Regions from separate parts of the Pseudoalteromonas sp. NEC-BIFX-2020_002 genome, predicted to be linked through region 3. Evidence: predicted binding sites of a transcription regulator. Region 3 holds the regulator's gene; each other region holds the start of a gene.
The links. The regulator sigma-54, encoded in region 3, starts transcription at its own class of promoters, with help from an activator protein. The targets are predictions, from matches to a motif close to GTTGGCACGNNNNTNGNNT.
Positions count from the first base shown of each region.

Region 1 (4,220 bases), on a different contig from region 3:
GATGCACGTACGTTAGTTAACTGCTTGCCTTTAAGGGCGTTAACTGTAAGGTCGTTATCGCGGTTATGAATACCGATAACCATACCTTCGTATACTTCAACACCGTGACCGATGAATAAACGGCCGCGTTCTTGTAAGTTGAATAATGCGTTAGTAAGTGCTTTACCCGTTGCATTTGCAATCATTACGCCGTTCTTACGAACACCGATGTCGCCACCTTTGTGAGGACCGTAATGATCAAACGTATGGTACATAAGACCAGAACCCGATGTAAGCGTCATGAAATCAGTTTGGAAACCAATTAAACCACGGCTAGGGATCATGAAATCTAAACGCATACGGCCTTTGCCATCTGGAGTCATGTTAGTAAGTTCACCTTTACGTAGGCCAACTTGTTCCATAACAGAACCCTGATGCTCGTCTTGACAGTCAATAGTTACTGTTTCATACGGTTCTTCTAGAACGCCATCAACAGTACGTAAGATAACTTCTGGACGAGAAACAGAAAGCTCGTAACCTTCACGACGCATGTTCTCGATTAAGATACCTAGGTGTAATTCACCACGACCAGAAACACGGAAGCTATCTGGGCTAGCAGTATCTTCAACGCGAAGTGCTACGTTGTGTACTAATTCTTTGTCTAAACGCTCACGGATATTACGTGATGTTACAAACTTACCTTCTTTACCACAGAAAGGTGAGTTATTTACAGAGAATGTCATTGTTACAGTTGGCTCATCAACACTTAGTGGTGGTAATGCTTCAACGTTTCCTGGGAAACAAACTGTATCAGAAATCTTAAGCTCACCAATACCTGTTACAGTTACGATGTTACCAGCGTAAGCTCTATCAGTTTCGATACGCTCAAGACCTAGGTAGCTTTGTACTGCGCCAATTTTACCGTTACGTGTTGTGCCATCAGCACTGATAATAGTAACTTGTTGGTTAGGAGCAACAGAACCACGTTTGATACGACCAATACCAACTACGCCAACATAAGAGTTGTAATCTAGTTGAGAGATCTGCATCTGGAAGTCACCTTCAGGATCTGCATCCGGTGGTGATACTTCGTCAACGATCATCTTGAACATAGGTTCCATGTTGTCTGATGGCTCGTCTAAATCTAGTGTTGCCCAGCCGTTGATAGCTGAAGCGTAGATTACTTTAAAATCTAACTGTTCGTCAGTTGCGCCAAGGTTGTCGAATAAATCAAAGATTTGATCCATAACCCAATCAGGACGTGAACCAGGCTTATCAACTTTATTGATAACAACGATTGGCTTTAAGCCCTGTGCGAATGCCTTTTGCGTAACGAAACGCGTTTGTGGCATTGGACCTTCTTGAGCATCAACAAGTAGTAATACTGAGTCAGCCATCGAAAGTACGCGTTCAACTTCACCGCCAAAATCGGCGTGTCCTGGAGTATCTACGATATTGATATGGTAATCGTTCCATGAGATGGCTGTGTTTTTAGCCAAAATGGTAATACCACGTTCTTTCTCAATGTCGTTTGAGTCCATCACGCGCTCTTCGTTACCGCCGCGTGTTTCTAATGTACCTGATTGCTCAAGTAGTTTGTCAACCAGTGTTGTTTTACCGTGGTCAACGTGCGCGATAATCGCTATATTTCTTAACTTTTCGATGCTCATATATTCACTCAGAGAAATTGAATCTCAATGATCCTGCAGGGGCTTTACGCTCTCACCCGCGTTTTCACGAGATGTCCCAGCATTGGATTTAAAAGGGCGCATATTATCCCCTATAAATGACATGGATGAAAGTTTATCCAATATATATTTCAAAACTTTCTTAATAGTTCCAATAAGTATCTGTTTTATATATGACATTTTTATTAATTTAATTTCTGAATTAACTCTTATTTTGTACATTCATTACATTTCATGCCATATTTTGACAGTATTTTATAAGTAAGTTAGTTTTACAGCTGTGTTTATAATTCATACAAGTCGTACCAAATCCCGTTACGCACCAAAATGATCTTTTAACGCTTCATATTGGTGCAACGCAATAGGTAGCATAACGTAGAACTATAATTTTTAAACCTATAAACAAAGACTTATAAATATGGCACAGAAAACGCTTACTATAAACAAAAGCAATTATGCAGCAAAAATAAAACCCAACAGTTGGAGGACACATGTCACAATCGGTTTTAGATTTTATTAAAGAAAATGACGTTAAGTTCGTTGATTTACGCTTTACTGATACAAAAGGTAAAGAGCAACACGTTTCTATTCCTCATCACCAAGTTGATGAAGATTTCTTTGAAGACGGTAAAATGTTTGACGGTTCTTCAATTGCTGGCTGGAAAGGTATTAATGAATCAGACATGGTATTAATGCCTGTTGCTGAATCAGCTAAGCTAGACCCTTTCACAGAAGAAGCGACATTAATCTTACGTTGTGACGTCGTTGAGCCTGCAACATTACAAGGTTATGAGCGCGACCCGCGTTCAGTTGCTAAACGCGCTGAAGAGTATATGCGTTCTACAGGTATTGCTGATACAGTTTTATTTGGCCCTGAACCTGAGTTTTTCGTATTTGATGATGTTAAATACAAAACGGATATGTCTGGTTCAATGTACAAAATTGATTCTAAGCAAGCTGCTTGGAATTCAGATAAAGAATATGCAGATGGCAACACAGGTCACCGTCCTGGTGTTAAAGGCGGTTACTTCCCAGTTGCTCCAGTTGATGACTTCCAAGATTGGCGTTCAGCTACGTGTCTCGTTCTAGAAGAAATGGGCCAAGTAGTAGAAGCACATCACCACGAAGTAGCAACCGCTGGTCAAAATGAAATCGCGACTCGCTTTAATACGATGGTAATTAAAGCAGATGAAATCCAAGAGATGAAATATGTTATCCATAACATGGCTCATTTATATGGCAAAACTGCGACTTTTATGCCTAAACCAGTTGTTGGTGATAACGGTTCTGGTATGCATTGTCACCAGTCTTTAGCTAAAGACGGTGTTAACTTATTCGCAGGCGACAAGTATGGCGGCCTTTCTGAAGATGCACTTTACTACATCGGCGGTATTATCAAGCATGCTAAAGCAATCAACGCGTTTGCAAATGCGTCGACTAACTCGTACAAGCGTTTAGTACCAGGTTTTGAAGCGCCAGTTATGCTTGCATACTCTGCACGTAACCGTTCTGCATCAATTCGTATTCCAGTGGTTCCGTCTGAAAAAGGTCGTCGTATCGAAGTACGCTTCCCAGATCCAACAGCTAACCCATACCTTGCATTTTCTGCAATGTTAATGGCAGGTCTTGACGGTATCAAAAACAAGATTCACCCTGGCGATGCAATGGATAAAGATTTATACGACTTACCTGCTGAAGAAGCAGCTGAGATCCCAACTGTTGCGGCATCACTTGATGAAGCACTCTGTGCACTTAGCGCAGACCGTGAGTTCTTAACGCAAGGTAACGTATTTACTGATGACTTAATTGATGCTTACATCAAACTTAAGAGTCAGGAAGTTGAAAAGCTTAACATGACAACTCACCCAGTTGAGTTTGAAATGTACTATAGCTGCTAATAACGCTGTAGAGAAAATTATCTAATAGATAATATATATGTGTTCTCAAGGCCCGTTTTACGGGCTTTTTTTATGGTAAATTTGGTCATTATCCACTACAGTTTAATTAGTGCAAAAAATGCAGGACTGTACAGTGAAAAAAACAATTTTATTACTTTTAAGCATGTCTTTAGTTAGTATTAACAGCTACGGCGGTGACAAAAAAATCTACTCGTGGAAAGACAAACATGGCGTACTGGTATTTTCTGACAGCCCTAGAGCAGGAGCCCAAGAAATTAAATTATCAAGCCAAAATTTATCTATGCCCGCTGTTGATATTACCGTGTTAAATGAAGACAAGCCCGCTGCGGTGGTCAACTTTAAAATTGTTATTGCTTCACCCACTAATGAAGAAACTGTCCGTGAAAATACAGGGTCTGTTTACGTTACTAGTAGAATAGTTCCACGCTTTGAGAGCGGTTTTAAAATTCAATTACTCGTTGATGGTGTCGCATTCGCTAAGCCGAGCAACACGGGTACTTTTGCACTTCGTGATGTAAACCGCGGTGAGCACACATTGCAATTGAAACTATTTAACTCCGAAGGTTCTGTGGTCTCGGTTAGTGAAAGCAGCACTTTTTTTATGCATAGGGCATCGTCTTTGTAAGAATAGTGT
Region 1 covers NZ_JABEPJ010000012.1:23,390-27,609, reverse strand. The annotation lists gene typA (translational GTPase TypA) at 1-1,649, opposite strand, end outside; gene glnA (glutamate--ammonia ligase) at 2,159-3,565, shown strand; gene HJP15_RS13980 (DUF4124 domain-containing protein) at 3,699-4,211, shown strand.
Region 1: a site for sigma-54 is predicted at 2,085-2,103, ahead of glnA (glutamate--ammonia ligase). Genes of this name have one in related genera too.

Region 2 (4,220 bases), on a different contig from region 3:
TAAATCAAAACCTACACCACCTTGCAATAAACGACGAATATTTGACAGCGCTTCGATTGAGCGAGGCACCATGGTCGTTTCACCATTTTCCCCTGCTGTTGCTAAGTAATCTACCGCAACAGAAACACTGATACGACGTATCACACCTGTTTGCTGACGTTTATGAGAAATTGTGGTATCTAATTCGTAATTTCTTGTTGCTTCTTTATGACTACGACTTGGTGAAGTGCCTGAGCCAGCTCCGCCTTGACCTGCTACTTCTGGTATGTCTGAATTTGCAGGAGGTTGGTTTGACAAAGCACCAGGTATGCCGATTGCAAGACCACCGATGTTACTTTCTTCAAATGTTGTTTCACTTCTCACTGCCGGTAAATCAGGATTATAACGTTTTTGGGTTTCTTCAATTGAACTGAAATCCATGCTTAAATCTACTTGCGCAGTATAATTGCCCAAGCCCAGTACCGGAATTAGAATGCTATCAATTTTTTCGAGGTATTCCTGCTCACGTTTGCGCTCTACTTCATATTCTTTACGTGAGCGTGACGCAAGTGAACTTTGTGAACCAGAATTTAATAATCGACCATTTTGATCTGTAACTGTAACTCGTGCAGGTTCCAAGCCTTGAACCGCTGAACCTATAATATCAACAATAGAATCAACTTCTTCACTACTAAGCATACGTCCACGCTTAAGTGTTAGCACAACGGTTGCTGATGGTTTTTTCTCACGACGAGCAAACACATTTTCTTTTGGGATGGCTAGTAATACTTTGGCGCGGGTAACATTTTTTAGTTCTTCAATAGTTCGTGCAAGCTGTTGCTCACGACCGTGCTTTAAACGTTCACGCTCTAAACGTTGGCTTACACCAAAACCCATATCTTGCATGATAATATCAGTACCAGAATTTGGGGATTGCTCTAACCCTTCTCGAGTCATTAATAATTTAATGCTTTGATATTCGCCTTCTTCAACAGAAATAACGTTACCATCGAGCTGATATTCAATTTTTTGTGCATCTAAAAAGTCGAGAGTTTGGATAAGCTCTTCTGTTGGCATTTTTCCAAGTGGTCGCATATCTGGTTGTTTTGCCCAAATAATCACAAAAATTGCAATCGCAAGACAAATAGCTAAAGCAATCAGCAGTGTTGCTTGACGTAATATATCAACACCATTAAGAGCACTTAAATAGCCTGACTTTTGTTCTTGTTGCTCTTCACTATCGTTTTGGTCGATACCGCCACCAGCTAAAGCAAGATCTGTTGATTGATTAGATTGCGCCACAATAATTCTCCACTACCTAGTTAAACAGGCATGTTCATGATTTCTTTGTAAGACTCTACAAGCTTATTACGAACCTGAACGGTCGCTTCAAAAGCGACAGATGATTTCTGTGATGCGATCATCACTTCAGCTAACGAAACACTGCGGTCCCCCATTTCTAAGGCCGTCACCTTTTGTTTCGCTTCTTTTTGATGGCCATCGACCGTATTTAACGCGCTAGTAAGTAAATCACCAAATTGTGCTGATGACGTTGGTTGCGCTTCAGTTGGTATGTTATTTACTTGATTACCACGGCTTGTTTCAAGAGCCATGGATTGCATTTCTTGGAATAATGCACTGTTTTCAATTTTCATAATGATCTCTGACGATACAATTTACTTATAACTAGATAAAGCACAAAACGTGCCATAAAATAGTCATTTAAATACAGTTAGTTACGGTTTAATTTAACTTGTCAGAGTTTTGACGGAAGAACGCTCAGTGAGCACTGAGCGTATATTTATAAAAGTTAGGCTGGTAATGCAATACCTAAGTCACGCATTTGCGCCAATTTATAGCGTAATGTTCGCGGACTGATCCCTAAAGTCTCAGCAACATCTTTTCGCTTACCTTGACAGCGAGAAAGCGTTTCTAAAATAATGCGATGTTCTTTATCTTTTAATTCATCTTTGTAGCTGCCAGAGTCCGTACTAAGCAATGGCTCACTGTGTGTTGCTTTTGCTTTAATTGTCGGCACTTGTACGTCGTAATACGCTTCATTACTCAATGAGCTTGCTGTGTCAGCAGGTAATGGATTGCTAGCTAAAGCGGTGGTTAATGGAGCCGTTGTTAGATTTTCGATAAAAATAGCATTTTCATCGATCACATCACCGTGGCGCAGTATTAATGCGCGCTGGATCACATTATCAAGCTCACGCACATTACCAGGCCAAGCGTGTGATAATAATTTATCCTGCGCTGATAGACTAAGTTGTGCCATTGGCTCTTTGCTTTTACTAATATGACGCTCAATTAAATGCTTTGCCAATATAATAATATCACCAGGGCGCTGACAAAGTGGGCGCCACATCAATGGAAACACATTTAAACGGTAATAAAGATCTTCTCTAAATTGATGCTCACTTACGGCCTCTTTTAGGTCACGGTTACTAGTGGCTAATACTCTAACATCCAATTTAATCGTTTTTCGACCACCTAAACGTTCAACTTCACGCTCTTGCAGTACACGTAGTAGCTTAGCTTGCAGGCTTAAATCCATTTCGGTGATTTCATCAAGTAAAATCGTACCACCTTGTGCTTGCTCAAATTTCCCAGGGCAAGCTTGGATTGCACCTGTAAATGCGCCTTTTTCATAACCAAATAAGGTCGCTTCAAGCATATTCTCTGGGATCGCAGCGCAATTAATTGCGACAAAAGGCTGATCTGCACGATCTGATTTATCATGAATAAACCGTGCTAATACTTCTTTACCTGAGCCACTTGGGCCTAACACCATTACACTGGCATCAGATTTAGCAACTTTACAAGCAAGCTCTAATAATTGAATACTGCTCGGATCTGCGACAATTGGGCCATCCGTTTCTTTTTCTGGTTCTGGTAAATAGCGGCTCACCATATTGAGTAACACTTCTGGCGCAAATGGCTTAGCCATATAATCAATCGCACCTAAACGCATTGCCTCAACCGCATCATCGATTGTTGCATATGCTGTCATCATCAATACTGGTAAATCAGGGTGATTTAAATTAATGCTCCGCAATAAATCAAGACCACTCATCGCCCCCATTTGCACATCACTTACGACTAAAGAAAAGCTATCTTTTTTCAATAAAACCATTGCTTGTTCAGCGCTATCAGCCGCAACACAATCAATTCCTGACATTTCTAACGTGTCGATCAAAGCCTCTCGAAGCCCTGCATCATCTTCTACAACTAAAATCGTATTGTTACTCATATGACCTCCACTGACTTTGATTCTGCACAAATAGGCAGCAGCAAGCTAAAGCAAGCACCGCCCTGTGTATTATTAGCAACATCAACTCGCCCTTGGTGAGCAATTGTCACTGAGCTAACCACTGCTAAGCCCAACCCTGTGCCTTGGCTTTTAGTAGTATAAAATGGTTCAAATAACTTATCAGCTTGCGTTAAATCAATACCGGGACCATTATCATTAACACTGATCCGAACAAACTCAGGCTCATCTTCATCACGTTGCGCACTTACGTAAACTTTCGCGCCAGCACCAATAACTTGGATACTATTATGAACAAGGTTTTGAATAGCACTCGCCAACGCCGTTTTATTACCGACAATTTCAACATCAGGATCCGGTAGGCTAACCTCAAGTTCGCAATTGTTTAGTGCAACCATCGCATCAGCACCCATTTTCACTTCTGTTAATAGCTGCTGCATAGACACCTGCTCTACCACTTGCTGATCGCCGCTTTTTGCAAATAACAGCATATCGTTCACCTGCGTTTCGAGATCTTTTAACCGTGACATTAATTTTGTATGAAAACTGCCTCGAGAGCTTTCAGGTAAACGCTTGGATCCTAAATTAGCGGCATATAACATAGCCGCAGATAATGGTGTACGCACTTGATGAGCTAAAGATGCCACCATTTTACCCAGTGCACTCAAACGTTGCATATGTGCAACTCGTGTTTGTAAACGACGCGTTTCAGTTAAGTCTGTCATTAAAATTAACTGTCCAGGCTCTGGTGTCAACGCCGTTATTTCTAATTTAATTAAGCGACCATCTTTGAGAGATACTTCATGACCATCATCCTGCTGAGGTCGAAAAGAGCGCTGGATCACGCTAAACCACTTTTCACCTTCAAGTGGCTCGCCAAGCATATCAATCGCTATTTGATTGGCTTTTGCGATCATGCCTCTGGCATCTAGCACCACAACTCCCGCAGGCATAGTATCAACTAAGT
Region 2 covers NZ_JABEPJ010000003.1:65,950-70,169, reverse strand. The annotation lists gene fliF (flagellar basal-body MS-ring/collar protein FliF) at 1-1,281, opposite strand, end outside; gene fliE (flagellar hook-basal body complex protein FliE) at 1,302-1,634, opposite strand; gene HJP15_RS04615 (sigma-54-dependent transcriptional regulator) at 1,790-3,235, opposite strand; gene HJP15_RS04610 (sensor histidine kinase) at 3,232-4,220, opposite strand, start outside.
Region 2: a site for sigma-54 is predicted at 1,673-1,691, ahead of fliE (flagellar hook-basal body complex protein FliE). Genes of this name have one in related genera too.

Region 3 (4,220 bases):
ATAGCCAAGGTCTTCTAATACACGCAAAGCGACAGATTTACCTGACCCTGAGCGCCCACTGATGATAATTAATTCCATGTAAACTCTCCTTCTTTTAACTACGACTGTTCAACAATGACTTGATATAGATCTTGGTCTGTTTTTGCGCTACGTATTTGTTTACAAAACTCTTTGTCGTTGAGTTTATCAGCAATTGTAGCCAACGTCTTTAAATGAAGTTCACTGTCACCATCAGGTACGATGAGTGCAACAAAAATATCGACGGGGCGATTATCAATGGCATCAAAATTGATTGGTTGTTCGCTTACTAAAATTAAAGCGAGTGGTTCTTGTGCGCCACTCATACGACCATGCGGGATCGCGATACCACGGCCAATACCTGTACTACCTAATTTTTCTCTATTTAATAGAGCACTCAATATGTCTTGTTGTGATAAGTGAGGAAGCCGTTCATGAGCCAATTGGCTGATAAATTCGAGGATACGTTTTTTGCTATTAAAAAGGACCGCAGCTTTACTGCAGTCCTGACAAGTAAGTGAACTTAGTTTCATAGTGTTAGTGTCGAGCGTGCTTCTCTTTGTGTTTGATAACTTGACGGTCGAGTTTATCGATGAGCCCGTCAATCGCGGCATACATGTCCTGGTGCTGCGTTGAGGCAAATAGCTCTGCGCCACTGACATGTAATGTTGCTTCTGCTTTTTGGTTGAGCTTTTCTACGTCAAGAATAACATGGACATTGTTGATGTGATCAAAATGCCTCTCAAGCTTCGCAAACTTATTGTTTACATAGTCTCTTAATGAATCAGTAATTTCTACGTGACGACCAGTTAAATTTAGTTGCATAAGCATTTTCCTTCTTGTGGTTTTACGCCTTAAATCAAGCTTTTACGTTGATTTGACGGTGGAATAGCTAGCGATTCACGGTACTTTGCTATTGTTCGTCTAGCTACTTTGATACCTTGCTCTGCCAATATATCTGCAATTTTACTATCACTCAATGGTTTAGCTGAGTTTTCTGCTGCAATCAATTTTTTTATGAGTGCACGAATTGCTGTCGATGAGCATTCTCCGCCATTTTCGGTACTGACATGGCTTGAGAAAAAATACTTTAACTCAAAAATACCACGTGGTGTATGCATGTACTTCTGGGTTGTTACCCGGGAGATTGTTGATTCATGCATTTCAACCATTTCAGCAACATCGTTTAATACCATAGGTCGCATAGCCTCGGGGCCATGCTCAAAAAAACCTTGCTGCTGTTTAACAATGCAGTTAGTTACTTTGAGTAATGTGTCATTACGACTTTCTAGGCTTTTTATAAACCATTTAGCTTCTTGTAAATGAGAGCGAATAAATTGGCTGTCAGTGCTCGATTTTACTGAGCGCGACATCGCCGCATATTGGCTGTTAACTCTAATTTTTGGCATGCTATCTGGGTTGAGCTCTACCACCCAGCGGCCTTTAATTTTTTTCACTGACACGTCGGGAATAACGTACTCTGACTCTTCTCGAACTATGGTATCCGCAGGCTTTGGATTAAGGCTGTGGATGAGTGTCATTACTTCTTTTAGTTCATCTTCCTTTAGCTTAGTCTTTTTCATCAAAGTACGATAGTCGCGACTAGCTAATAAATCGATATGATCAGTTAAAATCATTTTTGTTTCGGCAATCCAAGGCGTTGCAGGATCAAATTGATTTAGCTGAATACATAAACATTCAGGTAGGCTGCGTGCAGCAATACCGACCGGATCAAATAACTGAATACGCTTTAATACCGCTTGAACTTCATCAAGTTCAATTTCTTCTTCGTTATTACCTTTGTTTAGGCTTTCAGCAATGTCTTCACAGCTTAGTGTAAGAATACCTGAGTCATCAACCGCTTCGACAATGGCTATCGCGATAGCTTCGTCAGTCGGACTAAAATGAGTCAGCTGTAGTTGCCACATAAGGTGATCGTGGAGGGTTTCAGATGAAGCGCCTTGATAAATAGATTCATCTTCAGGCATTGGCCCTGATGAAGAGCTTGGTGCGGCGCTCATGTATTCATCCCATGTAACATCCATCGCCATTTCGTCGCTTACGGTATCTTTTGCTAGCGCTTCACTGCTTTCTTGTTCGTATTCACTTGGCGTGTCATCAGCTGAGGCACTGACAGTTTGATCATCAGTATCTTGTTTTTGTTCGTTCTTACCACCTGATTCATCACCAAAGTCATTTTCATCGACCTCAAGTAATGGATTGCTATCTAGTGCTTCTTGGATCTCTTGTTGAAGATCTAATGTGCTCAACTGTAACAAACGAATAGCTTGTTGTAGCTGTGGTGTCATTGTAAGTTGCTGGCCCATGCGCAGCTGGAGTGATTGCCTCATGTATCTCTAACAATCCTTTTATTGTTGTCATAATTAAGTCTAGCAGAACCTTAGCCGGGCGTGGCTTTATAGCCTAAATTGCTCACCCAAATAAACGTCGCGGACTGTTTGGTCGGCAAGTACATGCTCAGGAGTGCCTGATGCAATTAACTCCCCATGAGAAACTATGTAGGCTTTTTCACAAACATCAAGGGTTTCTCGTACATTGTGGTCGGTAATAAGTACGCCTATCCCACGGTTTTTAAGATGTTCAATAATCTTCTTTATATCTAACACCGAAATAGGATCAACGCCAGCAAAAGGCTCATCTAATAGGATAAATTTAGGGTTTGCGGCTAAAGCGCGAGCAATTTCAACGCGACGGCGTTCACCACCAGATAATGCCATACCTTGACTATCGCGGATGTGCTGAATGCTAAATTCATCAAGTAAGCCATCAAGCGCTTCTTCACGAGCTTGTTTATTTAGCTCTTTACGGGTTTCGAGTATCGCCATCAGGTTTTGGTAAACGGTCAGTTTGCGAAATATCGAAGATTCTTGCGGTAAATAGCCAATCCCTAAACGTGCACGGCTGTGCATTGGTAATAAGGTGATGTCGTTATCATCTATGCTTATTTTACCTTTGTCGCTTGGCACTAATCCTACAATCATGTAAAAAGTGGTGGTTTTGCCTGCGCCATTAGGGCCAAGTAAGCCAACAATGCTACCAGCGCTGACTTCTAAGCCTACATTTTTTACGACTTGGCGGCCTTTATAACTTTTTGCTAAAAACTCAGCTTTTAATGTGCTCATGGCTGACCTTTTTCGTTATCTTTTTTAGTGTTTACTGGGACTAATATTGTATGCACTCGTTCGTCTGAATTTTCATCTTTTTCAGCGCTAATTAATTGTTGGTCCATGTCGTATGTAATACTTTTGGCATTAATCTTTTGACCTGCTTGAGTGACTTGGGCGTTACCGATTAAAGTTAAATAGCGTTTATCAACATCGTAACGAACCTCATTGGCGCTGGCGCTCATAATTGTGCCATCTGTTTGTTTTTCTTCAAAGTATGCAGGGCTTCCAGTGGCAACAAGCAGCTGCTTATTATCACCTAAATCTTCACGTTTGTGCACTTCTAGGTGATCAGCTGTGATACGACGATTACCATGGATTATCTCTACGTTTTTTTCAAAAATACCGACATTTTTTTTCAGCTGTGCAAGCTGTTTATCAGCGCTTATCGATACTTGGTCTGCAAGTGGAAGAGTACCTTCAGCAAAGCTTGAAAGGGCAATGAACAAGCTAGGTATTACAAGTAAGTGAGCAAATTTATTGGTCATAATATATGGTTCGCGTATGGTTAATAAGTTCTACGACTTCGGCTTTTAAGTCGGCTCTAAGGCCGCGTCCGGTGGTCTTTAAATTTGGTCCGATTAATTCAACAGGCTGTTCTGAACTCATGGTTTGTTGTTCAATATCAACCAAGATGTTATCGGCATTAATATGCTTAATCATTGCGTTGTTTGTGAGATTTTTAGCAACAACATTGCCTTCTAAAATCAACTGGTTATTTTCATATAATGTGGCTTCTTGCGCATTGATTTGCCACGTTTGCTGTTGATTATATAAAGTAAAAATAGGCTTTTCAAAGTAAGTAAATCCTAACTGCTGATAAAGTTCCATTTTTGCTGCGGTTACTTTGTGGCTAATTTTACCTTGTTCATCAAATGCGGTTTGCTTTAATTCGACCGCGGTATAATCAGGTTTTGCTATCACATCTTCTTGATTTTTTACCGTGGTCGTTGTTTGGCTAAAGTACGGGAGCCACAACCACGCCATAAAACCTATAAATAATACGCTTAATATTAA
Region 3 covers NZ_JABEPJ010000013.1:3,029-7,248, forward strand. The annotation lists gene rapZ (RNase adapter RapZ) at 1-78, opposite strand, end outside; gene HJP15_RS14630 (PTS sugar transporter subunit IIA) at 99-551, opposite strand; gene hpf (ribosome hibernation promoting factor) at 556-843, opposite strand; gene HJP15_RS14640 (RNA polymerase factor sigma-54) at 873-2,369, opposite strand; gene lptB (LPS export ABC transporter ATP-binding protein) at 2,436-3,161, opposite strand; gene lptA (lipopolysaccharide transport periplasmic protein LptA) at 3,158-3,691, opposite strand; gene lptC (LPS export ABC transporter periplasmic protein LptC) at 3,681-4,220, opposite strand, start outside.

Region 4 (4,220 bases), on a different contig from region 3:
AGGTTTTCCGGTTCAACCTGAAATGAATGTACCTGATGATGCACAGTCCATCACAATTTCGCAAGACGGCGAAGTATCTGTACGTGTTGCAGGGCAGGCTGAGAATGTCGTGATTGGGCAGCTAACAATTAGTGATTTTATTAATCCATCGGGTTTAGAGCCTGTTGGTCAAAACTTATATACAGAGACTGCCGTCAGTGGTGCTCCAGTGCAAGGTAATCCAGGTCTAGAAGGCTTAGGTTCTGTGGTACAAGGCGCATTAGAAACGTCTAATGTTAATGTGACCGAAGAGTTGGTTAACTTGATTGAGACGCAGCGTATTTATGAAATGAACTCAAAAGTTATTTCAGCTGTGGATGAAATGATGAGTTATATCAATCAGCAACTTTAATGATTAGGGGCAAAGTGATGCGTAATTTTACCATAACCTTAACGGGTGTATTATTTTTAAGTGGCTGTATGACAAGCCAAAATACTGATGTGGTTCAGGATGACCCTTACTATGCGCCTATGTATCCAGAGCCTGCAACAGAGCAAGTTGTAGCGACAGGTTCACTATTTGATAGTTATTTATCGAATGATCTTTATTCAGATAAAAAAGCACTGCGCACAGGTGATATTATTACGGTGAAACTGCAAGAGTCAACACAGTCATCAAAAGCTGCAAAAACTCAAACTGATAAAACAAGTGATGCAAGTCTTGATCCTGTTGTTGGGTTAGGGGGGTTGCCGGTTAATATTGGTGGCGATAGCATTCAATTTGGCATTGGCAGTGGCTCGTCTTTTAATGGCGATTTAAAATCAAACCAATCAAATAGTTTATTTGGTGATATTTCAGTAAACGTAATGCGTGTGTTACCAAATGGAAATTTAGTGATTCGTGGTGAAAAGTGGCTGACGTTGAATACAGGTGAAGAGTTTATTCGACTCGAAGGGCTTGTGCGTCCACAAGATGTTACTGCAGATAATACAGTTACCTCTAATCGCATTGCTAATGCGAGAATTCAATATTCAGGCAAAGGGCAATTACAAGAGTCTCAAAGTGCGGGTTGGTTAACGCAGTTCTTCAGTAGTGCACTGTTCCCTTTTTAAAGGATCGTTATTATGAATGGCTTTAAAGTATTAATTACTCTTTGCTTATTAGGTTGGCACGCCAATGTTTTTGCAGAGCGTATTAAAGATGTATCAATGGTTGAAGGTGTTCGTTCAAATCAACTCGTAGGGTATGGTTTGGTTGTAGGTTTACCTGGCACTGGTGAGCAAAGCAGATTCACTGAACAAAGCTTTAAAGGTATGTTAAATAGTTTTGGTATTACATTACCAGCTACTTTAAAACCAAAAATTAAAAATGTGGCTGCTGTTGCAGTCCATGCAGAATTGCCCGCATTTAGAAAACCAGGACAAAGAATTGATATTACCGTTTCTTCAATTGGCAGCGCGGGTAGTTTACGTGGTGGTACCTTAATTCAAACCTTTCTAAAAGGGGTTGATGGTAATACGTATGCAATAGCGCAAGGGAGTTTAATTGTTGGTGGACTTGGCGCTGAAGGGGCCGATGGTAGCCGTGTTGTTATAAATACACCCACAGTGGGGCGTATTCCAAATGGTGCGACGGTGGAGCGTGCGATTAAAAGCCCTTTTATGCAAGGCGACTACATTACATTTAATTTAAATCGCCCTGACTTTACAACGGCAAAACGTTTAGAGCAGGTGATAAATGATCTGGTCGGGCCAAATAGCGCAACAGCGATAGATGCCGCATCAATACGTGTAATTGCTCCAAGAGATGCATCGCAACGTGTTTCTTACTTATCAACACTTGAAAATTTAGAGTTTAAGCCTGCTGATACCGCCGCAAAAATCATTGTTAATTCGCGCACTGGTACGATTGTGATTGGCAAAAATGTAAAATTACAACCTGCGGCAATTACTCATGGTGGTTTAACGGTAACAATTGCAGAGCAGCAAAATGTGGCGCAGCCAAATCCACTGGCTGAAGGGGAAACGGTAGTTACTAATCAAAGTATAATAGATGTGAATGAAGATGATTCGCGTGCTTTTGTTTTTAATCCAGGTGTAAGCCTTGATGACTTAGTGCGTGCTATTAATGAAGTGGGCGCAGCACCTGGTGATTTAATGGCCATTTTAGAAGCACTAAAAGAAGCTGGGGCAATAAATGGACAGCTTGTTGTGATTTAACATGTGATCTATTAGTGACATTCACGAATGTCTACATTACCGCCTTCGCGACATTGTAGACATTTGTTTACTGGATAAAAAATCTAGCCGAGGCTAACTTTACTTTGTAACCACCTAGCATACTTGTTTTACTTTCACGCCAACACGCCAACACGCCAACACGCCAACACGCCAACACGCCAACACGCCAACATGATATTTGGCTCAATTATTGCATTGTTAGTAGTATTATTAACTATTGTGTCAAATTGCTGATGGATACTAATCATCTCGATAAACAAAACTTCTTTGATTTAGGGAATCTTGACTCACTTCGTCAAGAGGCCTTAAAGGGCGGGGCTTCGCCTGAAGCGTCTAAAGAAGCGCTGAAAAAAGCAGCGGCACAATTTGAATCTATCTTTACGCAAATGTTACTTAAAAGTATGCGCAAAGCAAATGAAGCCTTTGAGGATAAAGAAAGTCCATTTAATTCAAGCGGTGTAAAGTTCTTTGAAGAAATGCATGACCAGCAACTATCCGTTGAGCTTTCTTCAAAAGGCTCGCTAGGTTTGGCTGATATTATTGTTCAACAACTCTCCCCAGATACTAAAAACTTTATGCCAGGGTCTGTACTGCGCTCAGTTAATGAGTTTTCAAGTGATAACCGTGCAAACGGTAAAAGTACTGATGCTAGCGTTGACTCAGCCTCTGCCAGTAAAGCGCAAAAGCAGCAAAAACCACAGTTTGAAAATGCTGAAGAGTTTATCTCAAGTGTGTGGGAGCACGCTAAAACAGCCGCAGAAAAAATAGGGTTAAACCCAGCTGTAATGGTTGCACAAGCTGCACTTGAGACTGGCTGGGGGAAACACATTATTAATAAAAGTGATGGTAATAGCTCATTTAATTTATTCAATATTAAGTCAGATAGAAGCTGGCAAGGTGATAAAGCCAGTAAAGTTACACTTGAATTTGAAGAAGGTATGCCTGTTAAAAAACAGGCTAGCTTTAGAGCCTATGACTCAATCAAAGACAGTGTAAATGACTTTGTTGAATTTTTGACGCAAAACCCACGTTATCAAGAAGCCTTACAAAATACCGCAAAACCTGCCGCTTTTTTAGATTCATTACAAAAAGCGGGGTATGCAACCGACCCCAATTATGCCGATAAAATTAAGCAGGTACTTAATCGCACTGAGCTTAAAACATTGGCGGCAACATTGGTTCGCCAAGGAGTAAATTAAAATGTCGTTTAATTTGTTAGACATTGCTAATTCTGGTGTACGTGCTAATACAGAATTACTGCAAACGACCAGCAAGAATATTGCCAATGTAAATACAGTGGGCTATGTGCGCGAGCGTACAGAGCACATGACTATGATCGACAATCAAGTTGGTCGTGGTGATACGTACAGATTACTTAATGAGTTCGCACAAAAACAACTAAATCGCGATACTTCAAATAAAGCATTCTTTGATCAGTTTGTTAGCGAAGCTGGCCGAGTAGATACATTATTCTCTCAAGAGTCTAATAGCTTATCTACCAGTATAAACTCCCTTTTTAATAATGTGCAGGAGAGTTTAAATCAGCCCTCTTCAACGGTTGCCCGCTCGCTAGTAATGACTGATGCGCAAAATTTAATTAGTCAAATGGAGCGTTTATCTGGGATCGTATTTGATCAAAAAAATATTGTGAACGAGCAGCTTGAAATATTTTCTGGGGAAGCGAATACGTTAGTACAAAATATCAGCAAGCTTAACAAACAAGTCGCAGCTGTTAATGGTACGCGAAATGCTGCTGATGCAAGTTCCATGTTTAACGAACGTGATCAAGCAATACGCGAGCTATCAGAGTTGGTTGATATTGAAACGTTAGACGGCCCTAATGGTGAAAAACTGGTGTTTATGGGCACAGGAGAAGCACTTGTAATGCAAAGTGGTTCATTTAATTTATTTTCAATGCGCGGTGACCCTGATCCTAACTTTAAAGAACTTCACCTAGATATAAACGACGGCAAAGCTGTGCCGCTTGAAGTTGATGTAGG
Region 4 covers NZ_JABEPJ010000003.1:18,161-22,380, forward strand. The annotation lists gene flgG (flagellar basal-body rod protein FlgG) at 1-391, shown strand, start outside; gene flgH (flagellar basal body L-ring protein FlgH) at 409-1,092, shown strand; gene HJP15_RS04390 (flagellar basal body P-ring protein FlgI) at 1,105-2,199, shown strand; gene flgJ (flagellar assembly peptidoglycan hydrolase FlgJ) at 2,454-3,419, shown strand; gene flgK (flagellar hook-associated protein FlgK) at 3,421-4,220, shown strand, end outside.
Region 4: a site for sigma-54 is predicted at 2,398-2,416, ahead of flgJ (flagellar assembly peptidoglycan hydrolase FlgJ). Genes of this name have one in related genera too.